Regions from separate parts of the Streptomyces sp. NPDC025618 genome, predicted to be linked through region 2. Evidence: riboswitches for the same ligand, from Rfam matches in the RefSeq annotation. Region 2 holds a riboswitch; the other holds the start of a gene.

Region 1 (7,077 bases), on a different contig from region 2:
TCACCGACCCGGTGACGCACTCCGTCGATGCCTCGGTCGGCGCGGTCTCCACGATGGAGCACCACCTGCTCTTCGTGACCGACGCGGACAAGAAGGAAGCGGTCACCCGCATCGCCGCCCGCGAGGGCCGCGTGATCATGTTCGTGGACACCAAGCGCGGCGCCGACCGCCTGGTGAAGAAGCTGCTCTCCGAGGGCGTGCGCGCCGGGGCGCTGCACGGCGGCAAGAGCCAGCCGCAGCGCAACCGCACGCTGGAGCTGTTCCGTACGGACCAGGTCACCGCGCTGATCGCCACCAACGTCGCCGCCCGCGGCATCCACATCGACGGCCTCGACCTTGTCGTGAACATCGACCCGCCGATGGACCACAAGGACTACCTGCACCGCGGCGGCCGCACGGCCCGCGCGGGCGAGTCCGGCACGGTCGTCACCCTCGTCCTGCCCGAGCAGCGGCGCGAGATGACCCGCATGATGGTCACGGCGAAGATCACCCCCAACGTCATCAAGACGCACCCCCGCGACCCCGAGCTGGAGCGGATCACCGGTGCGCGTGAGCCCAGTGGTGTCGCGGTGGTCATAGCGCCGCCGGCCGCCGCGCAGCAGCCGCAGGGCACGAAGAAGCCGTCCCGCTCGCGCGGCTCGGGCTCCGGGTCCGGCCGCGGCCGTACGCGTACGGAGCCGAGCGCCGGCAACGGTGGCGGCGGCTACCGCGGCTTCGGCAGCGGCACGGGGCAGGGCCAGGGCGGCGGGGCGTCCCGCCGCTCGGGCGGCACGCGGCCGGGCAACGCGGTTCGCCGTGGCGGTGGGGGCGGGGGCTCTCGGCGGGCGCCGAAGGTCTGACCGGTAGCCGGGGGGCTCGGGGTTGCCGTGTGGGTTCTGCGGGTTGCTCGCGCCTTGCGGTTCGGGTGGCCTGCGGGCTCGCCGTTGCCGGGTGCGGGTTGTCTGCGCCTGCGGCGGGAGCGCCCTGCGGGTTCGCCGTTGCCTTGTGCGGGTTTCGTTGCCGCCTGCGGCGGGAGCGCCCTGCGGGCTCGCCGTTGGCTAGGTGCGGGTCCGCTGCGCCTGCGGCGGGCGGCCTCAAGCGCCGGCCGGGCTTGGGTTGTGGTGGGTGCCGGGGGTGGGTCTTCCGGGCTGGGACCTGGAACGCGGTGCGGTGCGGGTCAGGCGCATTGAGTGCCCCGGATTCGCACCGCGTTCCAGAACCCCACCCTCCAGCCCCACCCCCTCCCGCCGGAGAGCGGCATCGGGTTGTGGGGGTGGGCCGGTCTTCCCTTTCAGCGCGTCCGGGGTGCTCGCTGTCGCCCAGTCCTGCATGGGAGTGCTCGTTGCTGGTCCGGGCGCGTCAGTTCGCCCAGCCTGCATGGGAGTGCTCGTTGCCGTTCCGGGCACGTCCGTCTTTTCAGCCTGTCCGGGGTGATCGTCGCCGTGCCGGGCGCGCCCGTCTTTTCTTTTCAGCTCGTCCGGGGCTCGTTCCGGCCCGGGTACGCGTTTCTTTCCAGCCCGTCCGGCGCTTGAGGACGCGGCCGCAGGCCGCTCCCGCCGCAGGCGGCGAACCGGCCCGCAGATCGGGGTCTGGGGCAGCGCCCCAGTTTCGGGAAGGGGCGGGGCTGGGGAAAAGCGCCGCAGGCCAACCGACCCGCACATCGAGGGGCTGAGGCAGCGCCCCCACGCACGCGCGGGCAGCCGCACCACGGGCGACAAGACCCTGCTCGCGACCCGACCCGACCGGCGACGGACGTCCCCGCCAGGGCGACGACGTTTCCGGTACGCCCGCCCCGACACAGCCGCCTGCCCGTACGGCGGGCGTCCGGCGGGCGGACGGCGCCATCGACCGCCACGCCGAGAGGCCCGCAGCACCGAAATCCCCCCGCACACCCAGTAGTGGATCTTGATCGTTCCGCATTCCGTCGGAATAAGGACCACATTAAGAAGTCGGCCTCCTCGCCAAGTCCTGACCAAGGAGCCGGTCGATTCAGCCTTTCGGCTTGGAAACCACGCGGTCTGTCTATTAACGTTCGATAACGACGTGCGGTCCTCATCACCGCCGCAAGAGGCGGCGCCGTGCGCCTTCGCCGAATCCCGCGGGCACAGCAAGACCTGATACACCAGCAGCATCTGGGAACCGGGGAACCACCCGCCCTGGGGTGAATCGGGCCGCACCCGGCTCGTAGGAGACCTTCCTGCTCCGAACCCGACAGCTAACCCGGTAGGCGAGAAGGAAGGAAAGGAGTGCGCCCCCGTGGCGTCCAACGAGCCTGCCCTCGACCCCACTCTGCACGGGTCGAACGAGCACTACGCACCCGAACTTCCGATCGTGCCCGCGTATATGACCGCCCATATGGCGACGCCCTCGCCGCAGACGGCGGCCATGGAAAGCGGCACCCCGGCGATCGCGCCTCCCGCGCGGGGCTTCACCACTGATCCTCAGCCGGTGGCGCCTCAGCCGATGCCCCCTCAGCCGGCCGCACAGCGACCGGCAGCGCCCCAGCCGACCGTCCCGCACTGGGCGGTGCCTGAGCCGACGGCGCCGGAGCCGGCCGTCGGCGAGGCCGCGCACCCCGCCCCCGTACCGGCCCGTGGCGGGAGCGGCGGCCGGCACCGCGTCGCCAAGCAGCGCGGCGGCACGATGGCCCGCAGCGGCGCCGTCCTCGGCGTCGGTGTCATCGCGGCCGTCGGCGCGGGCGGCATGGCGAGCGCGCAGGACCGCCCGGCGGCACCGATATCGGTACCCGACCTGGCCGGCTCCCTCCTCGGCGGCGGTCAGACACACGAGGAGCAGGCCGCGCCCGCCGCGCCCGGTGCCGAACAGCCGCTCACCCAGGCCGGCCTGAGCACCGAGGAAGCGGCCCAGGGCACCACGAACGCGGGCGAGGCCCTGCGTGCCCGCATCCTCCAGCAGGCCGAGCACCAGCAGACCTCCGCCGACGACCGGACGCGCGAGGCGGCGCAGCGCGAGGCGGCCGAGGCGGCGGCCAAGAAGGCGGCGGAAGCGGCCGAGGCGGACAGGGCGGCGAAGGCGGCCGAGGCCGAGCAGGCCGAGGCGGCGCGTGCCGAGGCCCACCCGGTGGCCCCGGCGGACGCCGCCGACCCCACCGACACCGGGCCACGCACGCCCGCGGCGCACAGCCCGGGCGCGTACACCCTCCCCGTCGGCTCGTACACCCTGACCGCCGGCTTCGGCCAGGCGGGCAACATGTGGTCCGCGAACCACACCGGCGAGGACTTCGCCGCCCCGACCGGCACGCCCGTCAAGGCGATCGGCAGCGGCACGATCACCCACGCCGGGTGGGCGGGCGCGTACGGCTACCGCATCGTGCTGAAGCTGGACGACGGTACGGAGGTGTGGTTCTGCCACCTGTCGTCGATGGTGGTCACCTCGGGCAAGGTGAACAGCGGCGACGTGATCGGCCGCGTGGGCGCCACCGGCAATGTCACCGGCCCGCACCTCCACCTGGAGATCCGCCCGGACGGCGGAGCCCCGGTCGACCCGCTGCCCTGGCTGCGCGAGCGTGGCCTGGAGCCGTAGCCCGCGGCAGCCGTCACGCATATCTGGCACGGACAGGGGCACCCGGATGCCGTGACAGCCGCGATCACCACCTCCGTACCGGCCCGTCTGGACCGCCTCCCCTGGTCCCGCTGGCACTGGATGGTGGTGATCGGCCTCGGCACGGTCTGGATCCTGGACGGCCTGGAGGTCACGGTCGTCGGCAACATCGCCGGCCGCCTCTCCGAGCGGGGCAGCGGCCTGCCGGTCACCTCGGGCGAGATCACGGGCCTGGCCGCGGCCCTCTATGTGGCGGGGGCGTGCTCCGGCGCGCTCTTCTTCGGCCGCCTCACCGACCGGTTCGGCCGCAAGAAGCTGTTCATCGTCACCCTCGCCGTCTATCTGGCGGCGACGGCGCTGACCGCCCTGTCGTTCTCCTCCTGGTGGTTTTTCGCCTTCCGCTTCCTGACCGGATTCGGCATCGGAGGCGAGTACGCGGCCATCAATTCCGCCATCGACGAGCTGATCCCCGCGGCCTACCGCGGCCGGGTCGACCTCATCATCAACGGCAGCTTCTGGATCGGCGCGGTCGGCGGTTCACTGCTGTCGATCCTGATGCTCGACACGGCCGTTTTCCCAGTGGACGTGGGGTGGCGGCTGACATTCGCGCTGGGGGTGGTCCTGGGCCTGGTCATCCTGCTCGTACGGCGCCATGTGCCGGAAAGCCCGCGCTGGCTGTTCATCCACGGCAGAGGGGACGAGGCCGAGGAACTCGTGACCTCGATCGAGGAACGCGTCGCGGCGGAGAAGGGGCGCGAGCTGCCGCCCGCCGAAGGTGAGATCACCATTCACCAGCGGTCCGCGATCACCTTCCGGGAAATCGCCCGTACGGTGTTCGGCCAGTACCGCCGGCGTGCCGTGCTCGGCCTCGCCCTCTTCATCGGCCAGGCGTTTCTCTACAACGCGATCACTTTCGGCTTCGGCGCCATTCTCACCACGTTCTTCGGCGTCTCCACTTCCCGGACCGGCTATTTCTTCGCGGTCATCGCCGCGGGCAACTTCTGCGGTCCGCTCCTGCTCGGCCGGCTCTTCGACACCGTCGGCCGGCGCGTCATGATTTCCTCGACCTATCTGCTGTCCGGCCTGCTCCTCTTCGGCACGGCCTGGCTCTTCGGCGCCGGGCGGCTGAGCGCCGACACCCTCACCGCCTGCTGGGCCGTCGTCCTCTTCTTCGCCTCGGCGGGCGCGAGCAGCGCGTACCTCACGGTGTCGGAAGTCTTCCCCATGGAGACCCGCGCGATGGCCATCGCTTTCTTCTACGCGCTCGGCACGGCGGCCGGCGGCATCACCGGTCCGCTGATCTTCTCCGACCTGACGAGCAGCGGCGTCGTCGGTGACACGGTGCTGGCATTCCAGATCGGCGCGTCCCTGATGTGTGCCGCCGGGCTGGTCGCGGCCTTCCTGGCCGTACCGGCGGAGGGGCGTTCCCTCGAAGCGATCGCGGCCCCGCTGTCCACCGAGCGGGCGGCGCCGCTCCCCGCGACGGCGAAGTAGCGGAATACCCTTCACCGTAAGGATGTTGGAGAGAGTCATGGCTGACATTCACAAGAAGATCGGCAACCTGTCCGTCCACCCGCTGGCCCTCGGTGGCAATGTGTTCGGGTGGACGGCCGACGAGGCGGAGTCCTTCGCCGTCCTCGACGCCTACGCGGAGGCCGGCGGCAATTTCATCGACACCGCCGACGTCTACTCCGCCTGGGCGCCCGGCAATACGGGTGGCGAGTCGGAGACCGTGATCGGCAACTGGTTCGCCGCCCGCGGCAACCGCGCCGACATCGTCCTGGCCACCAAGGTCGGTGCGGGCGTCCCCGAACCGCGCGGCCTGTCGGCGGCCGTCATCAAGTCCGGCGTCGAGGATTCCCTGCGCCGCCTGCGCACGGATTACATCGACCTTTACTACACGCACTACGACGACCCGTCGGTGCCGGTGGAGGAATTCCTCACCGCGCTCGACGCCCTGGTGAAGGAGGGGAAGGTCCGCGAGATCGCGGCCTCCAACATCACGGCCGAGCGGCTGACGGAGGCCCTGGAATTCTCCGACTCGGCGGGCCTGGCGAAGTACGCGGCGATCCAGCCGCACTACAACCTGGTCTCCCGCGACACGTACGAGGGCCCGCTCGCGGACGTCGCGGCCCGCCACGGCCTGGCCGCCGTCCCGTACTGGGCGCTGGCAGCCGGCTTCCTCACCGGCAAGTACCGCCCGGGCACGGTGGTGGACAGCGCCCGCGCCGAGGGCGCCGGCAAGTACCTCGAAACGGAACGCGGCCTCCGCGTCCTGGCGGCCCTGGACGAGGTCGCCGCGGCACACGACGCGGAACTCTCGACGGTGGCCCTGGCGTGGCTCGCTTCCCGCCCGACGGTCGTGGCCCCGCTGGCGAGCGCGCGGACGGTCGCCCAGCTTCCGGCGCTGCTGGCGATGGCGGATCTGAAGCTCACGGAGGCGGAGCTTTCGCTTCTGACGGAGGCGTCGGAGTAGGGCGGAGCCGAGAAGGCAGAGGGGCCGGTGGTACGGCCCCTCACGCTCCCAGGCGCGGTGGTCCGGCTCCTCACGGCAGGACCGCCGCCCTCACGCCGGGCCGGAAGCCCGGTGATTCCGCACGCTCTCAGGCGCGGCTCTCCACGACCCAGGAGGCCAGCGCGACGCCGCCCGCGACGGCGAAGACGGACGGCCAGGGGCCCACCTTCTTCGACAGCGGGTGCGACCCGGCGAACGCGGCGACGTACAGCCCCGTCAGCGCGGCAGCCTTCCCGGCCCCGGCCTTCCCGGCCCACTGCCGGGCGGCCACGGCCCCGGCGGCGGCCAACGCGACCCCACCGAGCGGCCGCTTCTTGGTCCACCGGGCGACGCCATACCCCCCGACGAGCCCACCGGCAGCCACGACGGATGTCGGAATCCCAGCCATCTGCACAACCTCCGCACGCATCAGAAACCTCTTGCCTCCCGAGGCTACGCCGGGGGTGCGAGGGGGGCGGCTACGGGCCCGTCTGCGCGAGCGGCTCGAAGAGGCCGACCCGATAGCGAGCAGTGCGGCTTGATCGTCTGAGCATGGACAGGAGCTGTGACGTGATCAGGTGTCCGGGTGCCGGCGGGGCCGGGACGGGGAGACGACGTCAACTTGATTGATTAGTTAGATCGAATAAGTTTCGGCATCAACAGCGCTGCCCGCTCCGCTTCGGTGGGGCAGGCGGCGCTGTTGATGGGGCGCCGCAGTCCTTGGGAGCACCGCGTGGCGTGCGCGGAGCGACGATCTGGACCTGTCAGGTATGGGCATCCGCCCCCCGACGGCGCATCCATGAAGGTGCGGTTACTGGTTGATCAACCGCGGGGTCGGTCAGCTGATGCGGTGGATGGAGATGTGGACGGGGCCCGCCGGGTGCTCGACGGTGATGGCTGCGCTGTCCTTCGTGTGCTGGATGGACACGGACGCCGGGGCGTCGCTGTCGACCTCGAACGTGTACTCCATGCGGTTCTGCTCGGCCATGCGCTGAGCCCTTCCAGGCGGGAACCCTTAGCGGGGTTGGAGTTGGTGACCTGAG
Region 2 (7,077 bases):
CCCCGACCTCGCCAGCCGTCAGCAGCAGATCGCCGTCGCCGAGGAGGTGCTGAACGCCGGCGCGAGCACCTGGCAGGCGTGCGGCTCCGCCGCCGGCCTCACCAAGGACGGCAAGGCCCCCGAAGTGACGCCCGGCAGCACCAAGGCGCCGACGAACGACGCACCCGCGCCTCGTGCACCGGAGCGCACTCCCTCCGCACCCGCGACGGGCGGCTCCGCGCCGTCGGACTCCACCGCTTCCCCGGCTGCCCCGGCCTCACCGTCCGCAAACCCGGACGCGAAGCCTTCCTCCGGGACCCCTTCGCCCTCCGCGAGCGACAAGGGCGGCAAGCCCGAGAGCGGCAAGCACCGCAAGGACCCGGGCAGCCCGACGACGGGACCGACGGCCGGGCCCACGGGCGACCCCACCGAAATCCCCACGTCGGGCGCGCCGTCCACGCCGAAGCCGGCCGACCCGTCCACCGGCACGCCGGGATCCGCGGACTCCGCGTCCCCGCACGCGCCGTCCACCGGCGGCCCGGCGGAAGGCTCCGGTCCGGACTCCGGTCCGGCTTCCGGTTCGGGCCCGGGCAAGCACCGTGCCGAGCCGCCGCGTTCGGACGACGAGGGCCGCGCCTCGCGCGGCGGGGACGACGCCCGTACGGACAGGCCGGCCGCCGGGGATTACACGGTGCGGCCGGGTGACAACCTGTCAGTCATCGCGGAGGCCCACTCCGTTCACGGTGGATGGCAAACGCTGTACCAGCGGAACGAGAAAGTTGTCGGTTCCGATCCCGATTTGATACTTCCTGGTCAGCGGCTTGAGGTCGGCAAATAGACCGATAGTTCGGGGGGAATGTCCGTTCCAGTCGAAAGTGAGACATGGGTCTCGTTGAACTTCCGCGGAACGGCCCCCTCCAAAACTTGACACACCCGCTCCCACCTGCGGAAATGTCAGGTTTCTATGGGTAACAAGAGGCAACTGTGGCTGGAAAGAGGGGTTTGAACCCGTCGGCCCGGAGTGCTTACCGTCATGACCGCTCGCCAAAGCGAGCACCACGGTCGCCACGCCGAATCCTGCCGGCGACCGGCGGAGTCGTCGCGCAAGCGCCGTAGGCAGGAGCGGGGGAACCAAGGTAGGCGCCGGAACGAATCCACCGGTCGGTGACCGGAGGGTCCGGGACGGCTTGGGGTGAAGCCGAGTGTGCTCGCACACGAGGCCGGGCGAACTCACAGCCCGAACCCGACAGCTCACCTCGTAGGCGTCGGTGAGGAAACGACTCATGTCCAAGGGCAAGCACCGTCGTCCGTCCAAGGCCGTCCGCATCGTCACGCTCGCCGGTGTCACCGGCGCCGCGGTCGCGGCCCCGCTGATGATCGCGACCTCCGCGAACGCCGCCTCCGTCTCCACCTGGGACAAGGTCGCCCAGTGCGAGTCCGGCGGTAACTGGTCCATCAACACCGGCAACGGCTACTACGGCGGCCTGCAGTTCTCGCAGTCCTCCTGGAACGCCGCCGGCGGCCAGAGCTACGCCGACCGAGCCGACCACGCCAGCAAGTCCCAGCAGATCGCCGTCGCCGAGAAGCTCCTCGCCATGCAGGGCCCGGGCGCCTGGGGCTGCGCCGTGTCCGGCATGACCCCCGGTGGCTCGGGTGCCGGCGCGGACACCTCCGGCTCGGAGAAGGCCGACCGCGGCACCTCCACGAAGTCGCACGCCGACCGCAGCGAGCGCCAGGCCGCGCCGAAGAAGACCACCCCGAAGCACGCCGCTCCGCAGGCGCAGAGCTCCGACGAGGACGAGTCCGAGGCCGCCCCGGCCCCGAAGCAGACCGCGCCGAAGCACGCCGCCCCGAAGCCCGTGCAGAAGGGTGACGGCGAGTACGAGGTCAAGGAAGGCGACACCCTCGGCAAGATCGCCGACGCCAACAAGGTCAAGGGCGGCTGGGAGAAGCTCTACGACCTGAACAAGGACGTCGTCGCCAACGCCGATCTGATCTTCCCGGGCCAGCAGCTGCATCTCAGCTGATCCGGTGGGTGCGGCGGTTCTCACCGCCGCACCCGATCGCTCACCGCGACACCGCCCCGCTCCGCCGCGAACCCCGAGCCGCGTTGGAGCGGGGCTTCGCCGTTCGCTCCCGGGGCTGGGGGCAAGCCCCCAGCCCCCTGCAACACGGCTTCGCCGCGTTGTCCTCAAGCGCCGGACGGGCCGAATGGCGCACTCAGATCAGCCAGAACCAGCCCGTCCGGCGCTTGAGGACGCGGCCGCAGGCCGCTCCCGCCGCAGGCGGCAACGGACCGCACCCAGAAGACCAGAAGCGAGCCGCAGGCTTCACCGTTCAGCGAAACATTGCCGCCATTCGCCCCGCGATCACCGCGTTTGTGCCATTTTTCGGCGCATGAGGCGTCCCGACGGCAGAGCGACCCCCCGCCGCCCGTTAGGCTCGTGCTCGCAGAACTCCAGACACACACGAAGGAGACCCTCGTGCCGTCCATCGACGTCGTCGTAGCTCGCGAGATCCTCGACTCGCGAGGCAACCCCACGGTCGAGGTCGAGGTCGGCCTCGACGACGGCTCCACGGGCCGTGCCGCCGTGCCGTCCGGTGCCTCGACCGGTGCCTTCGAGGCCATCGAGCTCCGTGACGGTGACAAGAACCGTTACCTCGGCAAGGGCGTCGAGAAGGCCGTGCTGGCCGTCATCGAGCAGATCGGCCCGGAGCTCGTCGGCTATGACGCCACCGAGCAGCGCCTGATCGACCAGGCGATGTTCGACCTGGACGCCACCGACAACAAGGGCTCGCTCGGCGCCAACGCCATCCTCGGCGTCTCCCTCGCCGTCGCGCACGCCGCGTCCGAGGCATCCGACCTGCCGCTCTTCCGCTACCTGGGCGGCCCGAACGCGCACCTGCTGCCCGTTCCGATGATGAACATCCTCAACGGTGGGTCGCACGCCGACTCCAACGTGGACATCCAGGAGTTCATGATCGCCCCGATCGGCGCGGAGTCCTTCTCCGAGGCCCTGCGCTGGGGCGCCGAGGTCTACCACACCCTCAAGGCCGTGCTGAAGGCCAAGGGCCTGTCCACCGGCCTCGGCGACGAGGGCGGCTTCGCCCCGAACCTGGGCTCCAACCGCGAGGCCCTCGACCTCATCCTCGAGGCCGTCAAGCAGGCCGGTTACACCCCCGGCCAGGACATCGCGCTCGCGCTGGACGTCGCCGCCTCCGAGTTCTACAAGGACGGCTCGTACCACTTCGAGGGCAAGTCCCGCTCGGCCTCCGAGATGACGGACTACTACGCCGAGCTCGTCGCCGCGTACCCGCTGGTCTCCATCGAGGACCCGCTGTTCGAGGACGACTGGGACGGCTGGAAGACCCTCACCGAGCGCCTCGGCGACAAGGTGCAGATCGTCGGCGACGACCTGTTCGTCACCAACCCCGAGCGCCTCGGCCGCGGCATCGAGGAGGGCGCCGCCAACGCCCTGCTGGTCAAGGTCAACCAGATCGGTTCGCTGACCGAGACCCTCGACGCCGTCGAGCTGGCCCAGCGCAACGGCTTCAAGTGCATGATGTCGCACCGCTCCGGCGAGACCGAGGACGTCACCATCGCCGACCTCGCCGTCGCCACCAACTGCGGCCAGATCAAGACCGGCGCCCCGGCCCGCTCCGAGCGCGTCGCGAAGTACAACCAGCTGCTGCGCATCGAGGAGATCCTCGACGACGCCGCGGTCTACGCCGGCCGCAGCGCCTTCCCGCGCTTCAAGGGCTGACACCCGCCGGGGGACGGAAACGAAACCCCCGGGCGATATCCACAGCCTCACCACGTCCCCGGCCACGGTCCCGTACCGTGGCCGGGGACGTACGTTCGCAGGCGAGGCTGTCGAGGGACCACGGGGAGGCGAAGTGGCGGGCGACCGGTTCTCGACCGCGGCCAGACTCAAGGCGCTGGTGCGGGGCCCGCGGGCCCGGGTCTACCGCGCGCGGACCCGCCGCCGGGGCAGGCTCACCGGGCGCGCGGCGCTGCTGGCGCTCGTCGTCTGCTCCCTGGTCGTCGCCCTCGCCTACCCCATGCGCCAATGGGTCACCCAGCGCTCGGACATCGCCGGTCAGCGGCAGCGCACCGAGCAGGCCCGCAAGCAGGTGCAGCGGCTGCTGGACGAGAAGGCCCGCCTGGAGGACCCGGCGTATGTCGAGCAGCAGGCCCGCGAGCACCTGCACTACCTCCGCCCCGGCGAGACCGGCTACAGCGTGGTCGACGGCAGCGGCGCCGCCCGCCGCCCAAAGGACCAAGGCGCCGCCGACCGCCCCTGGTACAGCAATCTCTGGGACGGCGTGGACCAGGCCGACGCCTCGGACGCCCCGGGCGCCGGCCGCTGACCGTACCCCCGGCCCCCCGGGCACCCCCCCCGCACCGAGCTTCACCGAGACCTCCGTCGAGACCGAGTACGAGCGAGCACATGGACACCCCTCCTCCGAAGACCGAGCCCACCGAGCCCACCGACGCGGACATCGCGGCGTTCAAGGAGCAGCTGGGCCGCCCGCCGCGCGGGCTGCGCGCCATCGCCCACCGCTGCCCGTGCGGCAACCCCGACGTCGTCGAGACCCAGCCGCGGCTGGAGGACGGCACGCCCTTCCCGACGCTCTTCTATCTGACCTGCCCGCGCGCGGCCTCCGCGATCGGCACGCTGGAGGCGGACGGCGTCATGAAGGAGATGACGGAGCGTCTGAAGACCGACCCGGAGCTCGCCGCGGCCTATGAGAAGGCGCACGAGGACTACCTCACGCGCCGTGACGCGATCGAGGTCCTGGAGGGCTTCCCCAGCGCGGGCGGCATGCCGGACCGCGTCAAGTGCCTGCACGTGCTCGTGGGCCACTCGCTGGCCGCCGGCCCGGGCGTCAACCCGCTGGGCGACGAGGCGATCGCCATGCTGCCCGAGTGGTGGGCCAAGGGCCCGTGCGTCAACCCGTGCGGAGGCGAGGAGAAGTGACCCGCGTAGCCGCTGTCGACTGCGGCACGAACTCCATCCGGCTGCTCGTCGCCGACCTCGACCCGGCGACCGGTGAGCTCACCGAGCTGGACCGGCGGATGCGGATCGTCCGGCTCGGCCAGGGCGTGGACCGCACGGGCCGGCTGGCGGACGAGGCGCTGGAGCGCACGTTCGCCGCGTGCCGGGAGTACGCGGAGGTGATCCGCGATCTGAAGGCCGAGCGGACCCGCTTCGTGGCGACCTCCGCGTCCCGTGACGCGGAGAACCGCGAGGAGTTCGTGCGCGGGATCGTGGCGATCCTGGGCGTGGAGCCCGAGGTGATCAGCGGTGACCAGGAGGCGGAGTTCTCCTTCACCGGCGCGACCAGGGAGCTCACCGGCCGCGACGACCTGGACAAGCCGTTCCTGGTCGTGGACATCGGCGGCGGCTCCACGGAGTTCGTCGTCGGCGACGGCCACGTCCGGGCGGCGCGCAGCGTGGACGTCGGCTGCGTCCGGATGACCGAGCGTCACCTCGCGGCGGACGGCGTGGTCGTCGACCCCCCGTCGGCCGCCGGGCTCGCCGCGATGCGGGCCGACATCGACGCGGCGCTGGACCTCGCGGAGGAGTCGGTGCCGCTGCGCGAGGCGCGCACCCTCGTCGGCCTGGCCGGCTCGGTCACCACGGTCGCGGCCATCGCGCTGGGGCTGACGGAGTACGACTCGGCGGCGATCCACCACGCGCGGATCCCCCTGGAGAAGGTCCGGGAGATCACGGACATGCTGCTGGCGTCGACGCACGAGCGGCGCGCGGCGATCCCGGTGATCCACCCGGGCCGCGTCGACGTGATCGCGGCGGGCGCGCTGGTGCTCCGCAGCGTGATGGAGCGGGCGGGCGCCGAGGAGGTCGTGGTGAGCGAGCACGACATCCTGGACGGCATTGCCTGGAGCATCGCCTAGAGAGGTCGCCGAAGGGTCGCGCAGGGGCTCCTGAGGGCCCCTGCGGGGCCTTTCGAAGCCTCCGCGGAAGCCCCTCCGGAGGAAAGTTCGTGAAATCCTTCACATGAAAAAACGGGGCGTCGGGCAAGCCGGAGCGCCGTTGTGCCCCGTTTGGGTCGTTCCAAACGTTCGGCAGCCGGATACCGGGCGGTATCTGTCGAGTTAAAGAGACGCTTATGCGAGCCGCCGTACGGCAGTGGTCTACCCCTCGACAGAGCCGCAAGGCCAGTTCAGCGGGGGTCTTCAACGCGCGTGTCCACACCGTGGTTCCCTCTGGGCGCTATGGCATGGGTCACGGGGGCGGCGGAGTGTAGCAGACCCCTCCCCACTCCTTGTGAAGGGGCTCACGAGCACCCCCGTCCGGAGTGCTGGATACTCGAAACATGAGCACCACGGAGCGTCCACGGATCCTCGTAGTAGGCGGTGGGTACGTCGGCCTGTACGCGGCGCGCCGCATCCTTAAGAAGATGCGGTACGGCGAGGCGACCGTCACGGTCGTCGACCCGCGCTCGTACATGACGTACCAGCCCTTCCTCCCCGAAGCAGCTGCCGGCAGTATCTCCCCCCGCCACGTCGTGGTGCCGCTGCGACGCGTGCTCCCCAAGGCGGAGGTCCTCACCGGCCGCGTCACGACCATCGACCAGGACCGCAAGGTAGCCACGATCGCGCCGCTCGTCGGCGAGGCGTACGAGCTGCCCTTCGACTACCTGGTCGTCGCGCTCGGCGCCGTCTCCCGTACCTTCCCGATCCCCGGCCTCGCCGAGAACGGCATCGGCATGAAGGGCATCGAGGAGGCCATCGGCCTGCGCAACCACGTCCTCGAGCAGCTCGACAAGGCCGACTCGACCACCGACGAGGAGATCCGCCGCAAGGCGCTCACCTTCGTCTTCATCGGCGGCGGCTTCGCCGGCGCGGAGACGGTCGGCGAGGTCGAGGACATGGCCCGCGACGCCGCGAAGTACTACCCGAACGTCAAGCGCGAGGACATGCGCTTCGTTCTGGTCGACGCCGCCGACAAGATCCTCCCCGAGGTCGGCCCGAAGCTCGGCGCCTACGGCAAGCAGCACCTCGAGAGCCGCGGCGTGGAGATCCACCTCTCCACCTCGATGGACTCCTGCGTCGACGGCCACGTCGTGCTG

The links. A riboswitch is a leader RNA that binds a small molecule or an ion and turns the genes downstream of it on or off. The one in region 2 is predicted to bind cyclic di-AMP.
Region 1: linked by a shared signal. The riboswitch ahead of ACZ4A5_RS05460 (M23 family metallopeptidase) and the one ahead of ACZ4A5_RS13785 (transglycosylase family protein) in region 2 are both predicted to bind cyclic di-AMP.

Annotation. Positions count from the first base shown of each region.
Region 1 is NZ_JBVHLW010000003.1:320,160-327,236, forward strand. Features, by position in the region: gene ACZ4A5_RS05455 (DEAD/DEAH box helicase) at 1-839, shown strand, start outside; cyclic di-AMP (ydaO/yuaA leader) riboswitch at 2,090-2,224, shown strand; gene ACZ4A5_RS05460 (M23 family metallopeptidase) at 2,236-3,522, shown strand; gene ACZ4A5_RS05465 (MFS transporter) at 3,574-5,034, shown strand; gene ACZ4A5_RS05470 (aldo/keto reductase) at 5,072-6,016, shown strand; gene ACZ4A5_RS05475 (hypothetical protein) at 6,144-6,443, opposite strand; gene ACZ4A5_RS05480 (hypothetical protein) at 6,873-7,022, opposite strand.
Region 2 is NZ_JBVHLW010000012.1:35,249-42,325, reverse strand. Features, by position in the region: gene ACZ4A5_RS13790 (LysM peptidoglycan-binding domain-containing protein) at 1-817, shown strand, start outside; cyclic di-AMP (ydaO/yuaA leader) riboswitch at 1,078-1,259, shown strand; gene ACZ4A5_RS13785 (transglycosylase family protein) at 1,263-2,006, shown strand; gene eno (phosphopyruvate hydratase) at 2,463-3,743, shown strand; gene ACZ4A5_RS13775 (FtsB family cell division protein) at 3,877-4,350, shown strand; gene ACZ4A5_RS13770 (DUF501 domain-containing protein) at 4,431-4,961, shown strand; gene ACZ4A5_RS13765 (Ppx/GppA phosphatase family protein) at 4,958-5,899, shown strand; gene ACZ4A5_RS13760 (NAD(P)/FAD-dependent oxidoreductase) at 6,322-7,077, shown strand, end outside.